One region of the Yersinia intermedia genome, then DNA from elsewhere that is predicted to be linked to it. Evidence: predicted binding sites of a transcription regulator. Region 1 holds the regulator's gene; each other region holds the start of a gene.

Region 1 (3,825 bases):
TCCCCTGATTAACCAGATTCATGTTTTCAACCAACACACTATTTGCGTTGGAGGATTGTGTCAGTTGATTGAGTGACAACAATGTATAGGCTGATACGCCCCCCCAGAGCAGGCAAAATGCGCCAAGTACCCAAAGCAATGCCACCCTGATAGTAATATTTTTTAAAAACTGCATGTTCGTTCCCCTTATATATCGGATAGTTACCGTTAGAAACTTAGGTGTTATTTGATGACCGAAAAGCAATAAAGGACGTTCATACAGCTAACGACAACTCCTTTGCCACCAGACTTGCATCTGACGGTTTTCCCCCTGGCACCGCAAGTTGCAACCATTCAGTTACACAATGGTTATCGGCAATGGCGTTCTAAGGTTGAGCGACTGGCAAAAATTAAATATCGCATAAACTTGATAAAAGTCTGACGGCGTTCTCTGGCATTATGTCGCCCTATACATGTGTTATAATACTTGGCGAAGCGCTCAGTAATTTGCATAACTATTTGAATTCAAAAGGTATTAAGCTATATGGCAACTGTAGGCATTTTCTTTGGCAGCGATACTGGCAATACTGAAAACATTGCCAAGATGATCCAAAAGCAACTGGGCAAAGATGTTGCTGAGGTTCACGACATTGCCAAAAGCAGTAAAGAAGATTTAGAAGGCTTCGATATTCTGCTGATCGGGATCCCAACCTGGTATTACGGCGAAGCGCAATGTGATTGGGATGATTTCTTCCCAACACTGGAAGAGATCGATTTCAACGGCAAGCTAGTGGCACTGTTCGGTTGTGGTGATCAGGAAGACTACGCTGAGTATTTCTGTGATGCGATGGGTACCGTGCGCGATATTATTGAGCCACGTGGTGCGGCAATCGTAGGTCACTGGCCAACGGCTGGCTACCACTTCGAAGCGTCCAAAGGCCTGGCCGATGACGAGCACTTTATTGGTCTGGCAATTGATGAAGACCGTCAGCCAGAACTGACTAATGAACGTGTCGAGGCATGGGTAAAACAGATCACTGAAGAACTGAGCCTATCTGAGATTGTGGGTTGATCGAACAATGTGGGTTGATCTGACAATCGTCAGTTAAGCTAACGAGTCGGAAACGCGATGGTCGTGTGCAACACTGCCGGGCGTTTCCGCTGCCTTTTATCCTTTTGACCTGCACTCTTTATTATAACGTTGCTTTCTCTCTCTCAGTAACCCACTCAATGTGAACAACCCGTTTGGCTATCCGATTGTGCTTTGTTAAGCGGCCCACAGATCCACACCGTCATTCGCGCAAAATGAAAATAAAATGCTACAAATTTGTAACTTTATCCCTCGGCACTGTACACTTAAATGATGTGTTATCCCCATTCATCAATACACTGCATGATTAATCTTACAAAGTGTGCAATTATATCTTTGTTAACAACCACGGTTTTCATTTGGGGCTAGCAGTTCTATAATGAGACGCAATTGTAATTATTGCGCCACGGATGTCATAGGCTGAACAGCCTTAATTTGAATCGATAGTAACAGGACTGAATCCGCATGACTGACAACAACAAAGCCTTAAAAAATGCAGGTCTTAAAGTAACGCTGCCCCGGCTTAAAATTCTGGAAGTGTTGCAAGACCCGTCGTGCCATCACGTCAGCGCGGAAGATCTTTATAAAAAGCTGATCGATATCGGTGAAGAGATCGGTTTAGCCACGGTTTACCGCGTACTGAACCAGTTTGACGATGCCGGTATTGTTACCCGCCACAATTTCGAAGGGGGTAAATCAGTCTTTGAGCTGACGCAGCAACATCATCATGATCACTTGATCTGCCTGGATTGCGGCAAAGTGATTGAGTTTAGCAATGAATCCATTGAATCGCTTCAACGTGAAATTGCTAAGCAGCATGGTATCAAACTGACCAATCACAGCCTGTATCTGTACGGCCACTGTGAGACCGGCGATTGCCGTGAAAACGAGTCGGCACACGATAAAAGATAATGTCGCGTTATCGCATTGATGTGATAAAGATTTTAAGCACTGAATACATTACGCTTATGTTTAATCCAGATTGATAAGTTCCACTGTCTGGCTAACATAAGCTATCAGCAAGATGGCCACCTTTCCCATTTTATACCCGAGTATCTCTCGGTTGGGAGTCAGGTGGTCGTTCTTATTTGTGCCCTTCGTACTTAACGCCGCTAGAGTGTTCGAACTCTCTGGGTGCCTTCACCTGCTGCCATCCGCAACGCCAATGACTTGGGCGTCTACCCCGTTATTAAAATCTGTATCCCTTTTGTAGTGACAAATTTACTGTTTATCCTCTCCCCCTCATTTAACGAGCCGTATCAATTTTTCAGCAAAAAAACCCCGGACTAGCCGGGGAAAGAACCATCAACTCAACTTCACTTAAATTTGTTTAGCTAAAAATCAAGCAAACAGGAGATAACATTAGACACAGCTCAATAGTACCAATGGTCAGACTTTAACCGGCTCAGCACGACTACTACGTTTACCATCTGGGCTGGTGGAGCGAATCATCACCTCACCACTCACGGTAGGTTGTACCTTGGCATCATACTTTTGCCACTGCTTACCGCCATCCGTTGAATACTCGATAATCAGGCCCGGCAGTGAGATATTGGCTTCCAACTGCCCTGCCACAACCCGAGCACCTGGGACTGGTAAGCGATATGACACACCGGCTTTATCCAGCTTCGCCAGCTCACGCTGCCCCATGATATTGGCAAAGCGCTGCCAATCGGTGTCCAACGCCTTGGTGTCAACCATATGCGTCTCACCACCTTTGTATTCGCGGCCCGCTTTGTAATCTTGCTCCCACGAAGCGCGGTGCCAGGCACGCTCGGCCAATGGCAACACGCGAGGGAAGATCATGTATTCCATCTGCTCATCAGTACGGACGGTTTCATTCCATGACTGACCTGAGATGCCATGTACACCCGGCCAAGGTTTATCACTTTTGGCGCTGAAGTGATTGCCATCGCGGTCCACCGAGGTCTCGGCATTCTGTGGCATGTTGTCTGGCGCGAAACTGAATACTTTTGCTTCGTCATTAAAGCGGGTTGCCCAGTAGTAACCGCGTTCATTCGGGTTAACTTCATATGGCATATCGAAGTAGACATAATCGGGATTCGATGCGACCACTTCATAGCCTTTATTAGCCCAATCATTAATTGAGTCGGCCCCACCCCAGAAGAGAGTATCCCAGAAGTTGACTCCAACACGTTTAGTCGCAAAAGCTTTGGCGTCTTTGGCATCTTTCAGCCCATCCTGCCACGCCTGCATCTTCTCGATGCCGTGCGCATTAACCAGCTTGCTGACTTCAATGGCAAAATAGCTGGAAAGATGTTCAACATCCTGCACCTTGCCTTGTTTGACCATATCCTGACAAACCTGTGATTTGGCCCAAGGTTTATCTTCAACACTCTTATCAATAATGCCCTTGCCCGCTTCAATCGGGCCGTTTTTGTCCTGATAACCCGCGCCCAAACGAATGTTTTTCGCCTCATCACCACCAAAGTGCCAGGTAGTCAGCGGCATACCGGCCTCTTTATGCATCTGCGCCATTTCGCCAATCACTTTATCGACAAAACGCTTAGAGGAATCGAGGCATGGGTTAAGATAGCTTTTACGCTCATAGAACTGAACTGACGTGGTGTTGGAATCATCAGTCGGGTCAAGTAGACGGAATTCGTTAGCTTCTTTTTCTTTGCCCTGTTTCATCAGATTGTTGTAACGGGCTTCCATCGACACTACGGCTGCACGGGCGTGTGCTGGCATGTCGATTTCAGGGATCACATCAATCTGGCGTGCTTTGGCATATT
Region 2 (3,825 bases), 1.8 Mb from region 1:
GAAGCGAGACAGCAACGCGCAGCGTTGACCCGAAGGGCGAGGCCAGAGGCCGAGTAATCCCGCTCGACCCACCATTATATTCACTACCTCACTTACAACGCCATTTATTGCTTATTAACTGCCATATCACATCCATCCCAGTATTAAATTTACCCACTAAAGTCCCCCAACTTTTGATTACTCAAAGAATCATCATTCGTGTAAATAGCCCTGGCGTGAATCGTAGGCATAAAAAAAGGCGCCGTAGCGCCTCTTTAAGGATTTTTTTCTGCGACTTAGAGTACCAGGCCCGCAATAGAGGCGGACAGCACACTGACCAGCGTAGAGCCGTATAACAGCTTCAAGCCAAAGCGTGAAACCACATTCCCTTGGTGCTCATTCAAACCTTTAATCGCACCGGCTACGATACCAATAGAGGAGAAGTTAGCGAATGAAACCAGGAATACTGACAGGATACCCACGCTGCGTGGCGACAGTTCTGATGCCACTTTCTGCAAGTCCATCATTGCCACGAATTCGTTAGAAACCAGTTTGGTTGCCATGATGCCACCAACTTGTAAGGCTTCATGAGTTGGTACGCCCATCACCCAGGCAAACGGGAAGAAGACATAGCCCAAGATACCTTGGAAGCTGATACCGAACAGCAAGCTAAATAAGGCATTCATCGCAGAAATCAATGCGATAAAACCAATCAGCATGGCTGCAACGATGATAGCCACTTTGAAACCGGCCAGAATGTACTCACCCAGCATTTCAAAGAAGCTCTGGCCTTCGTGCAAGTTGCTCAGTTGCAACTCTTCTTCATCCTCTGCTTTATACGGGTTGATCAATGACAACACGATAAAGGTACTGAACATGTTAAGCACTAACGCTGCAACCACAAACTTCGCGTCCAGCATTGACATATATGCACCCACGATTGACATGGAAACTGTCGACATCGCGGTTGCTGCCATGGTGTACATGCGTTTTTCAGACATTTTGCCCAAAATGTCTTTATAGGCGATGAAGTTTTCAGATTGGCCCAGAATCAGTGAGCTGACGGCGTTGAATGATTCCAGCTTACCCATGCCGTTAACTTTAGACAGCAAAGTACCAATAATACGAATAACGACCGGCAGAACTTTAATGTATTGCAGAATACCAATCAGAGCAGAAATAAAGACGATTGGGCACAGCACTCTCAGGAAGAAGAACGCCAAACCTTTATCACCCATATTGCCAAAGACGAAGTCAGTACCGTTAGCGGCAAATCCAAGTAACTTGTCGAATAAACCGGCGAATCCTTTCACAAAACCCAATCCAGCTTCTGAATGGAGGAAGAAGTACGCCAACAACACTTCAATTACCAGCAATTGAATAACAAACCGAATGCGAATGCTTTTCCGATCCTTACAGATCACCAGAGCTAATATGGCCACCACGACTAAGGCCAACGCAAACTGCAGAATATGGGACATGTGTGCTCCAAATTTGAGGCAGGCTAGATTTCGGTGGACATTTTATGTAACGGCTACATTAAAAACGAGATGTAGACAGCAAATATAGAAATTCACTTGCACTAATGCAAACGAATTAGTGGGGTTGATCACAAAAAATAGGATGTTAATAATTTGCTACGAAAGTAGTTCAAATATGCTAGGTTGAACAATTGTAGTAACGCGCGACGAAAATAGCGATGGAATAGTTAACTCGCGTTTTCAGAAAGCAGTCACCGGTGATTGCTGCCGCCTGATTATACGTTGTTAGCTATTAGAGAGATAACTTTTACCACTCCAAATGCGCTTGATAATTATTATCATTTAGATATTATTGCTGGTAAGAAAGTAGACGTAAGTTTTCAAGGGTAATACTGAATGCTAAATAGCCGCGCTGTCGATACATCCCGCCGTACATCAAGGAGGATAAAACTCTCCCTGATGGGGCCTGCTTTTATCGCGGCCATCGGTTATATCGACCCCGGCAACTTCGCTACCAACATTCAGGCCGGGGCTTCTTTCGGTTATACCTTATTGTGGGTGGTGGTTTGGGCCAACATTATGGCTATGTTGATTCAATTGCTCTCCGCCAAGCTCGGTATTGCCACCGGCAAAAATCTGGCTGAGCATATCCGTGACCGTTTTCCACGGCCTGCGGTATGGGCTTACTGGGTACAGGCTGAAATTATTGCGATGGCGACAGATCTTGCCGAATTTATCGGGGCAGCCATCGGGTTTAAATTACTGCTAGGCGTGACACTCCTTGAAGGTGCTGTCCTGACCGGTATCGCCACTTTCCTGATTCTTATGCTGCAAAAACGTGGGCAAAAACCTCTTGAGCTGGTTATCGCTGGGTTGCTGATTTTTGTGGCTGCGGCTTATATCGTCGAACTTATTTTCTCCCAGCCGGAACTCGCGGCGTTGGGGCGCGGTATGTTGGTTCCTGAGCTACCTAATCGTGACGCGGTGTTTTTGGCCGCTGGGGTATTAGGTGCCACCATAATGCCACACGTTATTTATCTGCATTCATCCTTGACGCAAACGGCGGGAGATGACTCCAAGACATCCCGTTATGCTGCCACAAAATTGGATGTGGCGATTGCCATGACAATTGCCGGTTTTGTAAATCTGGCGATGATGGCAACGGCAGCAGCGGCTTTCCACTTCAATGGCTATGGCAGTATTGCTGAAATCGAGCAAGCATATCTAACACTACAACCTTTGTTAGGTAATGCCGCCGCCACTATTTTTGGCTTAAGTTTGGTTGCAGCCGGGTTGTCATCGACAGTGGTGGGGACATTGGCAGGGCAGGTCGTGATGCAAGGCTTTGTCCGGTTTTATATTCCTATCTGGGTGCGCCGCACGGTGACCATGTTGCCTTCATTTATTGTCATTTTGGCAGGGATGGATGCAACACGGATCTTAGTGATGAGTCAGGTACTGCTGAGTTTTGGTATTGCGTTGGCGTTAGTTCCATTGCTGGCTTTCACTGGCAATAAAGAATTGATGGGAGAGATGGTTAACTCAAAATTGATTCAAGTTTTGGGGAAGATAATTGTGTTAGTCGTGGTTGGATTAAATGCCTACCTGCTGATTAGCTTGCTCTAAGGTATTTATGGTGGCGGATCGATAGCCAATCATCCGCCTGAAGCCTTTGCTAATTAGTCATCATCATGATGGCGCTCATGCCCTTTACCACGATGATGTTTCTTGCCGTGGTTGTCATGATGTTTATCGTATTTCCAATAGCGCCCTTCACGGTAATAATAGTTCTTTTGCCATGAGTCTCTGTTTTGCCAGCGGTGCCCATCCCAGTAATGCCCATGGCGGTTTCGTTCGCCTAAATCCCGCCCCTGATGATCCTGCCACCATCGCTGATCGCGCCAGTCATAACCATCCCAATAATTGCCACGGCGATCTTGCTCACCTATCTGCAATGAAACACTGGGGAGTAGCTCAATACTCTCGGCATTTGCCATAGGAACGAGAGGAAACCAGGCTAATATCGTTACTAATAACAGTGGTCTTAACGAAATAGGTCTAAATATCGTCGGTTTCAAAACATCCACTTTTGACATGATTTATCCTTGCGCAGCTTTATTGGCTATGGCCTATCTTAAACTGCGGTTCGGCAACTGTGACTCAGATAAAACTGTAAAATAAAAAATTGAGATTTATCTGTAAAAGTGATGGATGGGGTACCTGAGTACCCCTATTGCTGCTTAGAGAGAGCGTTTACACCAGAATATCTTCAATACGTTTGATTTCTTCGGCGCTGAAGTCCGTGTTTGCCAACATACCGACAGCATCGTCAATCTGGCTGGTTTTGCTGGCACCAATCAGTGCT
Region 3 (3,825 bases), 1.4 Mb from region 1:
TAATTTTGTTGTTGGTCATCAGGTACAACAACACGCCGGACAGGAACGCGATATCGCTACCGGAGCGGATTGGCGTATAGAAGTCCGCCACCGATGCAGTACGAGTAAAGCGTGGGTCTATCACCAGCAACTTGGCATTGTTGTGGATTTTGGCTTCCATCGCCCAGCGGAACCCCACCGGATGCGCTTCTGCCGCATTACCGCCCATGACGATAATTAAGTCTGCGTTCTTAATGTCAACCCAGTGGTTGGTCATCGCACCGCGACCAAATGTTGGAGCAAGACTTGCTACCGTTGGTCCGTGTCAGACACGTGCTTGGTTGTCTACGGCAAGCATGCCGAGAGCGCGACTAAATTTCTGGGTCAAATAACCCGTTTCGTTACTGGATGCCGAGGCACACAGCATACCGGTACTCAGCCAACGGTTGACGGTAACACCAGCGCCGTTGGTCTTAATGAAGTTAGCGTCCCGGTCTTCTTTCATCAGCTTGGCAATGCGGTCAAAGGCATCATTCCAAGTGATTTGCTGCCATTTATCTGAACCCGGAGCACGGTATTCAGGATATTTCAGGCGGCTTTCGCTATGGATAAAGTCCACTAACCCTGCACCTTTCGGGCACAGCGCGCCACGGTTTACCGGATGGTCCGGGTCCCCTTCGATATGGAAAATACTCTCTTTGGCGTTTTTTGCGCCGTCACCGAGGCTATACATCAAAAGCCCGCAACCAACGGAGCAATATGTGCAGGTATTCCGCGTCTCACGGGCGCGCAGCAATTTGTAATTGCGCGTTTCCGCCAGCGCCACTGACGGCGTAAAGCCGAGTGCCGCGACCGTGGTTCCTGCCATACCGCCAGCGCAGATCTTAAAGAACTGCCTTCTGCTGACCTGCATGGGTCTCTCCTTCGTTCATTGTCACATTATTTCAGTTCACACTTCCCTCAACGAAACCGGAAGCGCTAAAATCGCTTACGCGATATCACCTTTATCGGTGTGGGATACATTCTTCTGGAAATAGAATTATACCCATACCATTCTTAATGTGAATGTTACCACATTGTGATTATGGGTTATAACTTTCAGGGCCGCATAGTGAGCCAGATCAAACCTTCAACAATTGACCTCTCCACCGGAATCTGCGGTGCAAAACAACTTAACGTGCTACAGCGCCATCAAATGGCCGAGCCGCAATTGGATTGGCTAGCGGAGGAAGTGCCGGTAGCGCTGGTCTACAACGGCATTTCCCATGTGGTGATGATGGCAACCCCGAAAGATCTTGCAGCATTTGCGCTGGGTTTTTCGTTGTCAGAAGGCATTATTAGCACCCCGCAAGATATCTACGCCATTGATGTAACACCGAGCTGTAATGGCATAGAAGTTAACATTGAGTTATCCAGCCGCCGTTTTGCCGGGTTGAAAGAGCGGCGTCGGGCGATGGCTGGCCGTACCGGATGTGGCGTCTGTGGTATTGAACAACTTGATGATATTTTTCGCCCCATCGCCCCTCTGCCTTTCACTCAGACCTTTAATTTGAATCAACTCGATAATGCGCTGGCACAGCTCAAACAGGTACAAACTGTGGGTCAGTTGACGGGTTGCACTCATGCTGCGGCCTGGATTAATCCGAAAGGTGAGCTGTTGGGGGGGTGTGAAGATGTGGGCCGCCATGTCGCACTGGATAAGCTGCTGGGGATACGGGCCAAACAACCGTGGCAGCAAGGCGCGGTGCTGGTTTCCAGCCGTGCCAGCTATGAGATGGTGCAGAAAACTGCGATGTGTGGTGCAGAGATTTTATTTGCTGTTTCTGCGGCCACTACCTTAGCGGTTGACGTTGCAGAACGCTGTAATCTGACGCTGGTTGGCTTCAGTAAACCCGGCAGAGCAACGGTTTACACCCATCCACAACGGATTAGCGAATAGAAAGACCATATAATTAGTACGGCATTGATAATCATTTTCAATATCATTTAATTAACTATAATGATCCGAATGCTTACGCGGCGCTTACTTTTTTGCGCCGCCCTACACTACGGAGACGATGAATATGAGTTACTCACTGCCATCCCTGCCTTATGCTTATGACGCCCTGGAACCCCATTTCGATAAGCAGACGATGGAAATCCATCACACCAAACACCACCAGACCTATGTTAACAATGCAAACACGGTGTTGGAGAGCTTCCCTGAGCTGGCTAAACTGAGCGTTGAAGAGCTGATCAAAGATCTGGACAAAGTCCCTGCTGAAAAACGCACCTTTATGCGTAACAACGCCGGCGGCCATGCTAACCACAGCCTGTTCTGGAAAGGGTTGAAGCTGGACACTACCCTGACGGGTGACCTGAAAGCCGCTATCGAGCGCGATTTCGGCAGCGTAGATAGCTTCAAAGAGAAATTTGAAGCAGCTGCGGCGACCCGTTTCGGTTCTGGCTGGGCCTGGCTGGTTCTGAAAGACGGCAAACTGGCGGTTGTTTCTACTGCTAACCAAGATAGCCCACTGATGGGCGAAGCGGTTTCTGGCGCATCAGGCTTCCCAATTATTGGCCTGGATGTGTGGGAACACGCTTACTATCTGAAATTCCAAAACCGCCGCCCAGACTACATCAAAGCATTCTGGAACGTGGTTAACTGGGACGAAGCAGCAGCACGTTTCGCTCAAGCCAAATAAGCCGCATAAACCGTATGTTGCATATCCAAAGAACGTGGAGTTGCAGCTAACAACCTTGTAGCTTCAAGTACGAAAGACACATGCCAGCAAGGCCATCTTGCTGGCATTTTTATTGCTAAAGTTTAGCCAATTTCTGCCGATAGAATGTGCAAGATGGTCACTGGTATTCATGGATATAAAACTCATGAACTATACCCTAAATAATTCGAGTTGCAGGAAGGCTGCCAACGCACATGCAACTTGAAGTATGACGGGTATATCGTTTGGGAAAAGCATTCTTGCCAAGGCTGCCCCGCGTACCACCAGTTCCCCAAAATCTTCTAATAACTAGACCTCCCCAAACTCACCTACGCTGATTGATTTGCATCAGAGACACCGCATAACGGAGAAGAACATGGCAATATTTAGCAACGTTTTTGGTAGATTTGAAAATGTGAGAGTCGGTAAAAAGCTGGGATTAAGCTTTTTCCTGATGTTGTTGTTGGTCGGGATCATCGCTGGTACCGCAGCTTATCATTTCTCCGTCATTGAAGAACATGCTTATAAAGTCGATTTGAGCTACAAAATCAACGATGAAGCCAATCAGGCGAAATATAACCGTGCGTTATATGAACGTACCTATGACCTGAAATACATTAAAGAAAACTCCCAACATATCAATAATATAAAAAATCTATTAACCCAAAGCGAAAGCCTTAGCTGGTCGGAAAACAACCGTAAAACCATTAGCAGTATTTCCGATGTGGTAGAAGAGTATCAGCAACAGCGGAGTAACTTTGTCAATGCCGTGGCCCATAAAGATGATGTGCGCAAAAGTTGGAATATTTCTGAAACCCAGAAAAACCTCAACGAGCTGCAACAAAGCCTGCTCAATGAAGGGGCGGATACCAATACCCAAATCCTGCTGGCAGAGATGAACCAGAAGTTGATGACCGTACGCTACAACGCACGCGGCTTATTGCTGGATCGCAACCAAGATGCAGAGTCCTCGCTGATTACCTCAATCAATATCGCCAATAGTGCCGCCAACGCGTTTATGCCGGTGTTATCGGCCGAACAGCAAAAACTACTGGCTCCGGTGATTTCCAGCCTGAGTACCTATAAAGATAACGTGTTGGCCTATTTACCGGCTTATCAGCAAGAGCTGGAAGTGGGTAAAGTG

The links. Region 1 encodes Fur, which represses iron uptake genes when iron is present. Its sites were predicted from a motif close to ATAATAATGAGAACNACTATCAA; they were not measured.
Positions count from the first base shown of each region.
Region 2: the regulator Fur is predicted to act here: its motif matches at 1,786-1,808, upstream of EL015_RS06400 (Nramp family divalent metal transporter).
Region 3: the regulator Fur is predicted to act here: its motif matches at 1,943-1,965, upstream of sodA (superoxide dismutase [Mn]).

Region 1 covers NZ_LR134116.1:3,207,822-3,211,646, forward strand. Annotated here, with positions in the region: gene EL015_RS14680 (methyl-accepting chemotaxis protein) at 1-175, opposite strand, end outside; gene fldA (flavodoxin FldA) at 524-1,051, shown strand; gene fur (ferric iron uptake transcriptional regulator) at 1,535-1,981, shown strand; gene EL015_RS14695 (family 20 glycosylhydrolase) at 2,459-3,825, opposite strand, start outside.
Region 2 covers NZ_LR134116.1:1,371,706-1,375,530, forward strand. Annotated here, with positions in the region: RNA gene EL015_RS06390 (RtT sRNA) at 1-74, shown strand, start outside; gene EL015_RS06395 (NupC/NupG family nucleoside CNT transporter) at 276-1,460, opposite strand; gene EL015_RS06400 (Nramp family divalent metal transporter) at 1,857-3,086, shown strand; gene EL015_RS06405 (DUF2502 domain-containing protein) at 3,140-3,556, opposite strand; gene EL015_RS06410 (aldo/keto reductase) at 3,714-3,825, opposite strand, start outside.
Region 3 covers NZ_LR134116.1:4,612,132-4,615,956, forward strand. Annotated here, with positions in the region: gene fdnG (formate dehydrogenase-N subunit alpha) at 1-892, opposite strand, end outside; gene fdhD (formate dehydrogenase accessory sulfurtransferase FdhD) at 1,064-1,918, shown strand; gene sodA (superoxide dismutase [Mn]) at 2,043-2,663, shown strand; gene EL015_RS21055 (methyl-accepting chemotaxis protein) at 3,058-3,825, shown strand, end outside.